DNA from 4 places in the Peribacillus sp. TE19612 genome. Region 2 is predicted to be linked to each of the others. Evidence: riboswitches for the same ligand, from Rfam matches in the RefSeq annotation. Region 2 holds a riboswitch; each other region holds the start of a gene.
What was found. A riboswitch is a leader RNA that binds a small molecule or an ion and turns the genes downstream of it on or off. The one in region 2 is predicted to bind S-adenosylmethionine.
Positions count from the first base shown of each region.

Region 1: another riboswitch for S-adenosylmethionine. It lies ahead of ACZ9AO_RS16125 (5-methyltetrahydropteroyltriglutamate--homocysteine S-methyltransferase); the one in region 2 lies ahead of mmuP (S-methylmethionine permease).
Region 3: another riboswitch for S-adenosylmethionine. It lies ahead of mtnW (2,3-diketo-5-methylthiopentyl-1-phosphate enolase); the one in region 2 lies ahead of mmuP (S-methylmethionine permease).
Region 4: another riboswitch for S-adenosylmethionine. It lies ahead of ACZ9AO_RS17590 (hypothetical protein); the one in region 2 lies ahead of mmuP (S-methylmethionine permease).

Region 1 covers NZ_JBWCCL010000008.1:235,406-238,516, reverse strand. The annotation lists gene ACZ9AO_RS16135 (glycerol-3-phosphate responsive antiterminator) at 1-377, opposite strand, end outside; gene ACZ9AO_RS16130 (hypothetical protein) at 550-969, opposite strand; SAM riboswitch class I at 1,125-1,226, shown strand; gene ACZ9AO_RS16125 (5-methyltetrahydropteroyltriglutamate--homocysteine S-methyltransferase) at 1,308-2,411, shown strand; gene ACZ9AO_RS16120 (LysR family transcriptional regulator) at 2,465-3,111, opposite strand, start outside.
Region 2 covers NZ_JBWCCL010000007.1:97,004-100,114, forward strand. The annotation lists gene ACZ9AO_RS14050 (alpha/beta hydrolase) at 1-227, shown strand, start outside; gene ACZ9AO_RS14055 (flavin reductase family protein) at 246-854, shown strand; SAM riboswitch class I at 1,528-1,630, shown strand; gene mmuP (S-methylmethionine permease) at 1,714-3,093, shown strand; gene mmuM (homocysteine S-methyltransferase) at 3,097-3,111, shown strand, end outside.
Region 3 covers NZ_JBWCCL010000004.1:317,726-320,836, forward strand. The annotation lists gene ACZ9AO_RS09680 (carbon-nitrogen family hydrolase) at 1-236, opposite strand, end outside; gene ACZ9AO_RS09685 (pyridoxal phosphate-dependent aminotransferase) at 335-1,507, shown strand; SAM riboswitch class I at 1,626-1,779, shown strand; gene mtnW (2,3-diketo-5-methylthiopentyl-1-phosphate enolase) at 1,888-3,111, shown strand, end outside.
Region 4 covers NZ_JBWCCL010000009.1:253,741-256,851, forward strand. The annotation lists gene ACZ9AO_RS17580 (methionine ABC transporter permease) at 1-244, opposite strand, end outside; gene ACZ9AO_RS17585 (methionine ABC transporter ATP-binding protein) at 266-1,285, opposite strand; gene ACZ9AO_RS17590 (hypothetical protein) at 1,497-1,778, opposite strand; SAM riboswitch class I at 1,881-1,992, opposite strand; gene ACZ9AO_RS17595 (GNAT family N-acetyltransferase) at 2,110-2,580, opposite strand; gene ACZ9AO_RS17600 (nuclear transport factor 2 family protein) at 2,654-3,022, opposite strand.

The DNA of each region.
Region 1 (3,111 bases), on a different contig from region 2:
ACTTCGATATAATCCGGCTTTGTTTTCTGCACCAGCTTATAACTTTTCTCAAGCGCATGTGAGTCTATTAAAAAGATTCGCTGGATGGCAATGACCCCCTTTTGCTTCGCCTTCAATATAACGCTTGATTTAGTCGAAATCAGCCCATAGGGGTTATATTCCTGACAAATGAATTCCGTCGCGTACTCATCACTTCTTATGCCATGGATCAAATCGACATGATAAATCATTTTCTTATTATGCTGCTTTGCCATCATACTTACATTTTTCAATTGTGAGATATGCAAATCAAGAAACACACCTATTTCATAGGAACTTTCTAGAAATCTTTCGAAATCCTTCATGCTTGCTGAAGCAGGCAAAATCTTCTGATCCATCATTATCCTCCTCATTCCCAGAAAAACTCAAAACTTCAAGTCATTTAGTATATTTTAAAGAGCTTGATTTATCAAACACATTTTTTCATGAACCATGACATCTTAACACTATCATACCTGGCAAACCCTTTATAGGTTACGGCTAAGGATATATGTAAAATATCCCCTTAAATCATATAGAAAGTTTCATTTTCAATGCACCTTCGGCGAGTTCATACGATTTAATTGTGCCAATCGGAATTTTCCTCACGATGCTCCAAGCATTAACATTCATTTTGATTGCTCTTTTTTCATATTCAAAAAATGGCGGTCTGTTAAATATCCTTTGGTTGATGAAATTCCTGTCAATGGGTTCCATTTCCACTAATTCAAATGAAATCGTTCTTTTTTCCACATGAACCGGTTTTAATGTAATCCGGAAAGCCACGTTTTTCTTAAACATCATTTTTTTCACTTCCATCGTACCGGAAAGCACAATGTGCCTTGGCGTAATCTCGACTTTAATATCCTGACCAGATGATTTCATTTTTATGATTCTCTCTATCATGTCTTCAGTTACCGTAATCGGTATGCCATTTTTGAATGGACTCATCCTTGCATTCCTCCCCACTCAAAGCATATGCCGGATTCCCTGATGCCGTTAACATTTCAGCCCGGATTAATAACCGGTATATTCGAAATATTCCAGCTCCACCCCTTGACCTTCATAAAAACTACCTGTATAGTCATAGTTAATTTAATAGACAACTCTTATCCAGAGAGGTGGAGGGACTGGCCCTTTGATGCCTCAGCAACAGACTGATCTTGTACTGTGCTAATTCCAGAAGTGTAAAAACTTGAAGATAAGAAGAGTATATAGCTTTGTTGCCAACACCTCTTCTTATTTTTAAGAAGAGGTTTTTTATTTTTAAAAGGAAAGAAGGAATCAACATGTCAATCACATTAACGAAAGCACCATTCAGGGCGGACCACGTCGGAAGTTTATTAAGACCGGAACGATTACATATTGCCAGAAAGGACTTTAAGGAAGGTACCATTTCAGCTGAACGGCTTCGTGAAATTGAAACCGAAGAAATCAAACGGATCGTCGATAAACAAATTGAAGTTGGTTTAGAGGCCGTTACGGACGGTGAGTTCAGACGAACATGGTGGCACTTTGACTTTCTCGAACATTTAAATGGCATCGAGGGATATGTAACTGAAAAAGGCCTCACATTCGATGGTGTGGAAACAGAGAGATATAATGTTCGCAATACCGGGAAGGTTTCATTCAACCCTGAACATCCCTTCATTCGTGATTTCATTGAATTGAACAAAATCGTGAACGGACGTGCCGTTGCCAAGCAAACCATCCCCAGTCCGAATCAATTATTTGCTGCAGGCATTCATAATGAAGACGTCTACCCTGATATTGAAGACTATGCAAATGATATCATCAAAGCCTATCAGCATGCTTTGAAAGCCTTTTATGAAGCAGGTGTGCGTTATCTTCAATTGGATGATGTATATATTGCCAGACTTTCAGCTCCGGATTTCCAGTTCAAGGATGGAAAATATACGAGGGAACAATTAATTGGTCTTGCACTTCGGGTCATTAATGGCACATTGGAAGGCAAACCAGAAGACCTTATCGTCACTACCCACCTATGTCGCGGAAACTACCAGTCGACATGGGCGTTTGAAGGAAGCTATGCCCGTATCGCCCCAACTTTATTGGCAAAAGAAAAAGTGGATGGATTCTTCTTGGAATATGATGATCAACGCTCTGGGGATTTCAAACCATTAGAATACATTCCAAATGGCGGTGCACGGGTCGTACTGGGTGTCGTCACTTCAAAAAATGGGGAAATCGAGGACAAGGAAGCTGTTAAGGCACGCATTAAAGAAGCCTCGCACTTCGTTCCGCTCGAACAATTATGCTTAAGCCCCCAATGCGGCTTCGCCTCCACACATCACGGCAACAAGCTAACCGAAGCACAGCAATGGGAAAAACTGAAATTCGTCGTTGATGTAGCAAAAGAAGTATGGGAATGATTCATCCTTAAATATAAAGTAAAAGCTAGGCATTAGGAAGGCCTAGCTTTTCTTCAAAACAACTCAATAAAATGTTTTGCCGTTTTGGAAAGATAACGATCTTGTCTAAAAACCAAGGCTATATTCGATTGAATTGAAGAATCGATAATATCCAGCACTTTCACTCCTTTTATAATATGGGGTGAAACAGCTGATTTCGGAACAATACTCGCCCCAACTCCAGCTGCAACCAGAGAGAGCAGAACATTTACATCATGGCATTCGCATAAAATATTTAGCTGTATTTCCCGCTTTTTAAATTCCTCGATAATTTCCTCGTAAATCCCCGGTCCTTTTTCCCTATGCACTAAAAGCAATGGGATGTTTTCAATATCCTTTAAATGAACCCTATCTCTCGAAGTGAAGCTGTCCCAATCCTCAGGTACAACAAAAACATTGGGCACTTGTCCTAAGTTCAAACTGGAAAGACCCTTCATCTCGACAGGTAAATGAACAATGGCAAGTTCGATATCCTGATTCTCCAAATAATTACTTATTTCATATGGATCTCCTGCGAATATTTTAAAGGAAACGGAAGGATATTTTTTCTTGAAACTATTAATTTTATCAGGTAAATAAGACATATACGCAAGTACGGAACCTACTGAAAGTGTACCTTTAATTCCCTCACCCGTTTCCTTCACTTCGAGCAAGGAGTCCT
Region 2 (3,111 bases):
TGGTTCCAAGACGAGGGATCGCTTTGCCGTCCCTTTCAGATATACCTGTATTTATAGCTGCAGGTAAAAACGATCCGATTTGCCCGGCAGAAGAAACTGATGAACTTAATCAACTTTTACAGCAAGCTGGCGCTACAGTTGAAGTTCAGTGGGAAAATTACGGTCATCAGTTGACACGTTCAGAGGTTGATGCAGCAGGTTTATGGTTTCAAAAGAACTTTTTATAAGAATGAGAGGGAATGAAGATGATTTCTGTTAATCCTGAAAGTTTGACTGAACGGGATAATTATAAGTTTTTGACTGGAAGCATTATACCGAGACCTATAGCGCTGGTTACGACACAATCCGAAACCGGTACAATCAATATAGCGCCGTTCAGCTTTTTTAACATAGTCAGTTCAAATCCTCCGATGATTTCCATTTCTGTTCAACGGAAAGAAGGAGTTTCAAAGGATACAGCCCGAAATGCAATTCAAACAGGTGAGTTCGTTGTTCATATCACTGACGAAAATAATGTTGCTGATGCAAATCGAACGGCCAAGGAACTCCCATCTGAAGAAAGTGAATTGGGTCTTACTAATTTCACGCTGGCTGTTAGTGATAAGGTATCCGTACCAGGATTGGAAGAAGCGAAGGTGCGGTTCGAATGTACATTAGAGCAATCGATTCCATTGGCAGGTTCCAAGAATAAACCTGGTTGTGATTTACTGATAGGGAAAATAGTCTGTTATCATATAGAGCAAGATATTTATCATAATGGCCGTATTGACCCGAACGGGCTAAAACCTGTAGCGAGATTAGCCGGTCATACTTATACAAAACTAGGGGAATTATTTGAAATAGAACGTCCTTAAGGAAAAAGAAAAAAATGGCGACAATCTTTTAAGATGTCGCCATTTCAGTTTGTAGACAAAAGGGGTTCGGAATTAAAAAATTCTGGACCCCTTTTGAAATTCCCTATGAATACATATCTTTCACCAAGTCATAAATGAAAGTGAAGTCAATGGCAGCCTCCATTTTAAGAACCAAATGGTTCGGTGGCACCAGTTGATCTAAAGTAATCAGTTCAAGTTGATCTCGCTGAATAGAATCATGAAAGATCCTCATCACCTCAGGTTCTAATACTTCTATTTTAAAACAAAAATGACTCTAGGCAAAAGTGTTCTATCAAAAGGTAAGACAAAGCTGATTGGAACGGAAGGTGCGAGACTCCTGCGGGAAAAGCGCGTCCAGGGGAGACCCCGCAGGCGCAAGCCGAGGAGGCTCCCCGACCGCCCGCGGAAAGCGAGTGCCCTACGTTCCAATCAACGTCCAAATGGCGACAATCTTTTAAGATGTCGCCATTTTTAAGACCAACATGACCCCGGTTAGTTTTATTTGCCATTATAATACGCTTAGCGCTTGTTCCAAAAACAATTTAATATTAATGCCCCAGCCATGATCGTTAGCATTTAAAAGGAAGTCTTTACATTCCGAAACAAAACTTGACAATTTTTTCATAGATTGATAAAGTTATAAAAAAATAATTTCTTATCCAGAGAGGTGGAGGGACTGGCCCTATGAAACCTCAGCAACAGGTCTACATAGACACTGTGCTAATTCCAGGGGGTGAAACCTTGATAGATAAGACCGTACGTGTTTATTTGTCAGTAACGCACTCTTTTTTAGAGTGCGTTTTCGTTTTTTCTGGATGCAAGATTAAGGAGAGTTAGTATGGAGAACAAAAGGAAGCATGATTTTCAAAGGCAAATGCAAGCACGGCATATAATAATGCTATCGCTTGGCGGGGTGATTGGAACTGGTTTATTCTTAAGTTCGGGTTATACGATTCAACAGGCTGGTCCGTTCGGAACCATCCTTTCGTATCTGATTGGTGCATTAGTGGTTTATCTAGTCATGCTATGTCTAGGTGAACTGTCAGTGCATATGCCCGAGACAGGTGCTTTTCATAGTTACGCAGCCAAATACATCGGACCAGGGACAGGGTATACAGTAGCCTGGTTGTATTGGCTAACCTGGACTGTTGCACTAGGTTCGGAATTCACGGCTGCAGGATTGTTGATGCAGCGATGGTTTCCATCAATCAGTGTCTGGATATGGAGTGCTCTATTTGCCATTTTGGTCTTGGCATTAAATGCGTGGACCGTTAAGTTTTTCGCTGAATCCGAATTCTGGTTTGCGTCTATTAAGGTATTTGCTATTGTGATATTCATTATTCTGGGAGCTGCGGCAATGGTAGGTTTTATTCCAATGATTAACGCACAATCAGCTCCGTTATTTTCCAATGTTACAAGTGCAGGTTTATTTCCAAATGGTGCTTTTGCCATTCTAATGACAATGCTCGCTGTGAATTTTGCATTTTCTGGAACTGAATTGATCGGAGTTGCAGCTGGAGAAACTGTGAATCCGGAAAAAACGATTCCAAAGGCAATCCGTATGACATTATGGAGATTGATTATCTTTTTTGTAGGTACCATCGTTGTTTTATCCGCATTATTGCCTGTTTCGGATGCAAGCGTATTAGAGAGCCCCTTTGTTGCCGTTCTAGAACGAATTGGAGTGCCATATGCAGCGGATATTATGAACTTTGTTATATTAACTGCCATTTTGTCTGCTGCAAACTCAGGACTATATGCCTCATCCAGGATGCTTTGGTCACTTGCAGATAAGAAAACTATTTCACCAATATTTGCAAAATTGACAAAACGGGGTGTTCCCTTGAATGCAGTCCTTTTCAGTATGCTGGGCGGTGTTTTAGCACTTTTCTCGAGTATTATTGCGCCGGATACTGTATATATAGTGCTTGTATCCATTTCTGGACTAGCCGTGGTTATAGTTTGGATGAGTATTAGCGCGTCACAGTTTCTATTTCGCAGACGATATATAAACGAAGGAAACTCAGTTAATGATTTGGCTTATCATACACCATTATATCCATTCGTACCAATCGTTTCATTTATGCTATGTCTTGCTTCTTGCATAGGAATTGCATTTGATCCTACACAAAGAATTGCACTATATTGTGGCATTCCGTTTATTTTGTTTTGCTATGTAAGTTATTATCTGACACAAACTTTAAGAAAAGAGGAGTAGACAATGAAGAATAAAATT
Region 3 (3,111 bases), on a different contig from region 2:
TGAATCTGGTGTTTCTGTGCCTGTGTTTTAAGAAATTCAATCGTTTTTTCTGCCTCTTGATCAGCAATCTCATTCAGCCTGGTCAAGTCGTATCCGGTTGTCCAAAGCTCTGGTAATATGACGATATCGGGCTCGGACCGAGCTGCTTTTTCCATCCATCGTTCTGCAACCTGAAAATTGATATCTGGTTGCCCGAAGGCTATATCCATTTGAATACAAGCTATTTTCCACTTCATCGTTAAAACCCCCACATGTAAAAAATGCTTTACAAGACTACGATAAACATATATCATTTGTGACTAGAATTTCAAGAAATTTCAGAGAAGGTGTATAAATGGTGCAATTCGAAAAATCCGGGCTGCTTCAGGACCTGCCCAAGCAGTTTTTTGCTTCACTAGTAGCAAAAGTCAATGCAATCACGGAGCAAGGACATGATGTCATTAATTTAGGCCAGGGAAACCCTGATCAGCCGACTCCGGAACATATCGTCAAAAGTTTGCAGTCTGCCGCTGAAAAAACGATTAATCATAAATATTCGCCATTCCGGGGACATCAATATTTAAAAGATGCTGCTGCCGTCTTTTATGAACGAGAATACGGTGTCAAGCTGGATCCGAATACTGAAGTGGCGATTCTCTTCGGGGGAAAGGCAGGTCTTGTCGAACTTCCGCAGTGTTTATTGAATCCAGGTGATACGATTCTTGTTCCAGATCCCGGCTATCCGGATTATCTTTCCGGTGTTGTTTTAGCCCAGGCAAAGACCGAACTGATGCCCTTGACAGAAGAAAATGATTTTCTTCCGAAATACGATGACATACATAAAGAAGTTCTTGATAAAGCCAAAATGATGTTCTTGAATTATCCGAATAATCCCACAGGCGCTTCTGCAACTGAAAGTTTCTTTGATGAAACCGTCTCCTTTGCAAAAGAACATTCAATATGTGTGGTCCATGATTTCGCCTATGGGGCGATAGGATTCGCCGGAAAAAAACCGATAAGCTTTCTCCAGGCGGAGGGAGCGAAGGATGTAGGAGTTGAAATATACACCCTATCGAAAACATACAATATGGCAGGGTGGAGAGTCGGCTTCGCAGTGGGCAATAAGAGTGTAATAGAAGCTCTTGAACTATTACAAGACCATCTTTATGTGAGTCTTTTCCCGGGGATACAAGAAGCTGCGGCAAGCGCTTTGCTTGACTCACAGACCTGTGTAGAGCAGTTAGTGCAGATGTACGAGGGGCGAAGGAATGTTTTCATTGAGGGATTGAGGGCCATCGGCTGGGATGTCAAAGCTCCAGCGGCATCGTTTTTTGCCTGGCTCAAAGTACCTGAAGGTTTTACGTCCGAGAGTTTTGCGGACTATTTATTAACGCATGCCCATGTAGCTGTTGCCGCAGGGAATGGGTTCGGTGAATTTGGCGAAGGTTATGTCAGGGTAGGGCTACTGACTTCGGAAGAACGGCTGCAAGAGGCTGTGGAACGAATACGTACATTAAACTTATTTTAATGCAATAAGGTTCACCTTTAAATAGTTAAAACTTATTGACAAAGTAGGAATTACCTGTCAGAATACAAAATAAATTCTTAATCTTTCGATACTTGGATGCAACTTATATATCAGCGTTTTCTTATTTTGAGCAGGTGGAGGGACTAGCCCGATGAAGCCCAGCAACCGACCGTAATTCCATTGTAAAATGGGGCGGAATCCTTCCGCCGGATTTTTTTGAAATCCACAAGGCACGGTGCTAATTCTTGCAGCCGAGGGCTGGGAGATAAGAAGATGGCTTTTTAAAGCCTCTTCTTTATGAAGGGGCTTTTGCCATTTTGAGACCATCTCAGGTTATTAATGACATCGAGAGTTTACTAACGTGTTATAGGAGTGATCAAATGAGCGATATAGTCGCTACTTATTTAATTCATGACTTTAATGGAAATCATGAGAAAAAAGCAGAGAGCATTGCCTTGGGTCTGACTGTGGGGACATGGACGGAATTGCCACATTTGGTACAGAAACAACTGGAAAAACATAAGGGACGCGTCGTATCGGTGACACCCCTATCTGAAGAGGAGAGGGCAAACAGCTACTTTAATCGGAAAGTATACCGTTCGCTGATTAAAATTGCCTATCCGGCAAGGAATTTTTCCAATGATTTACCCGCAATCCTTACAACGGTCTTCGGTAAACTTTCATTGGACGGTGAAATAAAACTTATTGACTTGGATTTTGTCGGTGATATTCAAAAAGCTTTTCCCGGGCCGCAATTTGGCATTGAAGGCATAAGGGAAAAGGTTGGCGTATTTAACCGGCCCTTGGTGATGAGCATCTTTAAAGGCGTATTGGGAAGAGACCTAACATTTCATAATGAGCAACTGAGACAACAAGCATTGGGAGGTGTTGACCTAGTTAAGGATGATGAGATCCTCTTTGACCAGGAACTGACTCCATTTTTCGATAGAATAAAAACGGGAAAAAGAATATTGAATGAAGTCTATGAAACCACTGGCCACCGGACTTTATATGCTGTCAATCTATCAGGGAAAACATTTGAATTATTGGATAAGGCAGAGCAAGCGGCTGAAGCAGGGGCAGATGCTTTATTGTTCAACGTTCATACATATGGTTTGGATGTATTACAGGCCTTGAGTGAACATGATCGTATCAAGCTGCCGATCATGGCGCACCCCGCATATAGCGGGGCATTGGCATCTTCATCATTTTATGGTATCGGCTATCCATTATTGCTTGGTAAATTAGTAAGAATATCAGGTGCGGATTTATCCTTGTTCCCTTCTCCTTATGGAAATGTCGCACTTGAAAAAACGGAGACCTTAGCGATTGCTGAAGCTCTGACAAAAGATGATCTTTCATGGAAAAAAGCCTTCCCTGTTCCTTCGGCAGGCATTCATCCGGGCATGGTTCCGGACCTGATCAAGGATTTCGGGCTTGATAGTGTGATTAATGCCGGAGGCGGAATTCACGGGCACCCTGACGGAGCAGAGGGCGGTGCCAAGGCATTCCGTTTTGCTGTGGAAGCCGTTCTAGCAGGAAAGGAACTTTCTGAAGCGGCGGCTGAGGAAGAAACCCTAAAAAAAGCTCTTGTGTTGTGGGGA
Region 4 (3,111 bases), on a different contig from region 2:
CAATCATTCTTGTAAACGGAATGAGTGCTACAAGCAAGATGATGAAAGGAACGGACCGCAGGATATTGATGATCGGGTTCAATACATTAAAAATCCATTTATTCTCCAGGATGTGACCCTTTCTTGTAATGACAAGCAGGATACCGAGCGGAAGCCCGATCAATCCGGAAAATATCAATGAGATGGCTACCATATAAAGTGTGTCACCGAAAGCTGTCGACAGCTGCTCTGCCGTTATTTCCATTCCCCAAAGCGTATTACCCATTTATACTTGCACCTCCTGGACGAGAATCCCCTCATCTTTAATATATTGATAAGCCTTGTCGACCTCATTTTTGCTCCCCGTCACTTCAATGATCAAATTCCCGAAAGGAGTTTCCTGGATTTCAGAAATATTGGCTGATAAGACACTTAAATGAACATCATATTTCTTCGAGATGGTTGAAAGTAAAGGAGTACCCGAAGTAGTTCCAATAAAATTAATTTTCCAAATAATCGGGATATGGGACCCTATGCTTTTTAAGAAACTTTGTGGAATTTCGTCATGTATGACCGTTCTCACGAAGTTTTTTGCAATATCCGTTTGCGGCTTGGCAAAAACTTCGAAAACCGAACCTTGTTCAACGACGCAGCCGCCCTCCATGACCGCTACCTTATTGCAAATTTCCCGAATGACAGACATCTCATGAGTGATTAGCAAAATGGTGATATTGTATTCTTTATTAATTTTTTTTAATAGCTGCAGAACTGCACTCGTTGTTTGTGGATCCAATGCCGACGTAGCTTCATCACACAATAAGATCGATGGATTCGTAGCCAATGCCCTCGCAATGCCGATCCGCTGCTTTTGCCCGCCGGATAATTGTTCCGGATAACTCTTTGCTTTGCTCGATAAGCCAACGAACTCCAACAGCTCGCCTACACGTTTTTGAATTTCCTTAGCTGGAGTAGTTCCCGATAAAACCAGCGGCATGGCAATATTATCAAAAACAGTTTTTGAGTTTAGTAAGTTGAAATGCTGAAAGATCATCCCGATTTTTTTCTTTTCTGCCCGTAATTCCTTCGGGCTTAATTTGGTTAAATCCTTGCCCCCAACAACCACCGAACCATCTGAAGGATGTTCAAGCAAATTGACCAACCTGATCAACGTACTCTTTCCGGCCCCGCTATAACCGACTACCCCGAATATATCCCCCTTTTCCACTGTCAAATCAATGCCCTTCAAAGCCTCGACAGTCTGTTTCTTTGTTTGATAAACCTTTTTAACACCTTGAAACTCAATCATCCAATCTCCCCCCATGCTGTTTATTTGTACGAATTCCTTATCCAGAGAGAAGAGCTTTGCAACGCTTCATAATGATAGGGTTAAATTCTGTCAAACTTACGAGTAAATCTGCGAAATTCACGAGTAAATGCACCAAACTCACGAGTAATTGCGCCAAACTCACGAGTAATTACGTGAAACTCACGAGTAACTGCGCCAAACTCATGAGTAATTACGTGAAACTCACGAGTAATTGCGCCAAACTCACGAGTATTGCGCGAAACTCACGAGTAATTGCGCCAAACTCACGAGTAATTGCGCCAAACTCACGAGTAATTGCGCCAAATTCACGAGTAAATGCACCAAACTTACGAGTAAATCTGCGAAATTCACGAGTAAATGCACCAAACTCACGAGTAATTGCGCCAAACTCACGAGTAACTGCGCGAAACTCACGAGTAATTACGTGAAACTCACGAGTAATTGCGCCAATTCTCCAAATAACCATATACATTTTGAATAAACAAAAGAGGCCTCTTCCGTCATCAGACAGAAGAGGCCTCTTTTAGACATAAAAAAGAGTAAACTCTTAAATTAATTATCTAAGAAAAGCTCCTTCTTATCTTTCAAACTTTCGTCCGTTGGAATTAGCACAGTATTTTTACAAAAGTAAAAACCCGCTGCCGAGGTATCATAGGGCCAAGTCCCTCCACATCTCTTGATAAGAATTAACGTTATATTTAATTATGTCCTTCACTATATATTCTAATTTCGCTAAAGTCAACCATATTTTTCATCGCGATAAATAGTTTCATAGTATAGTGAATCGACACTTTTTAATTATATCAATATAATGATTTGCTCATTCTCCATACAGGGTATTTTTCATTTTCTTCCCTAATCTTCACCATGCCTGAATTCGTATATAAAGAAATCGCCCTTTGATTATCCGGAGAAACCCTTAAATGATATTCGGATACATTAAATTGCCTGAAAAAGTTTTCTGCGTAGCGAACCAATTCCTTGCCAAGGCCTTTACTGCGGTATTCGGGAATAAGATAAAATAGATTCACATAGCCAATTTCAGTTCCTTCATACTCCCGAATTTGAAGTTCCATTTGTCCAATCGGTTCTTGGTCCTTTTCAATGATCACCTGTCCATCCGGAAATTTGCGGACCCTTTCTTCCATTCGTTGCAGATATGCATGTTCATCTCCAAAACCAGCATCAGTTCCAAAACTTACAACAAAGGAATCTTTCCGGAAATTAATGATAGTATCTTTATCTTTGTCCGTATCAATGGTACGAAAAATCAACTTCATCCACCCTTATCATTTTAGTGAAATAGTTTTCAAGCAGGAAAAACTTTCTTTTTCATAAATAAAAGGCTTAAAGAGGCCCTTTTGTTTTTGTGCCTTGATGAAAAAACATCTGCCATCTTCCATTCGCACATTTCCAGATTGAACTTCTTAAGGTATGTTCCAGCTTATCTTCATCAAAAATCCGGTATGTAGTTAACACGGTATCATCAGACAATGGATGCATCTCAAATTGACTTAATGTCATGTTCACCGCTCCGGCTCCCTCTTGACCCATAAAATCGCTTTTTGACCATATGTTACCCGAACTGCCGAACTCAAAGAAATCATCTTTCAATAAGGATGAAAGCACTTCTGGGGATGTACGAACTTCAGATTTTAACAATTTCTCCTCCAGCTGATACAAATGCTCTTTTAACAATGAAGATTCCCTGTCCATTCATCTTATCCTCCTTTTTCAACCATTTCCCTCGAAGAAACGAAATAGGAAAATCGTAAATAATTAATACGTAGATTTTCAGTAATTCA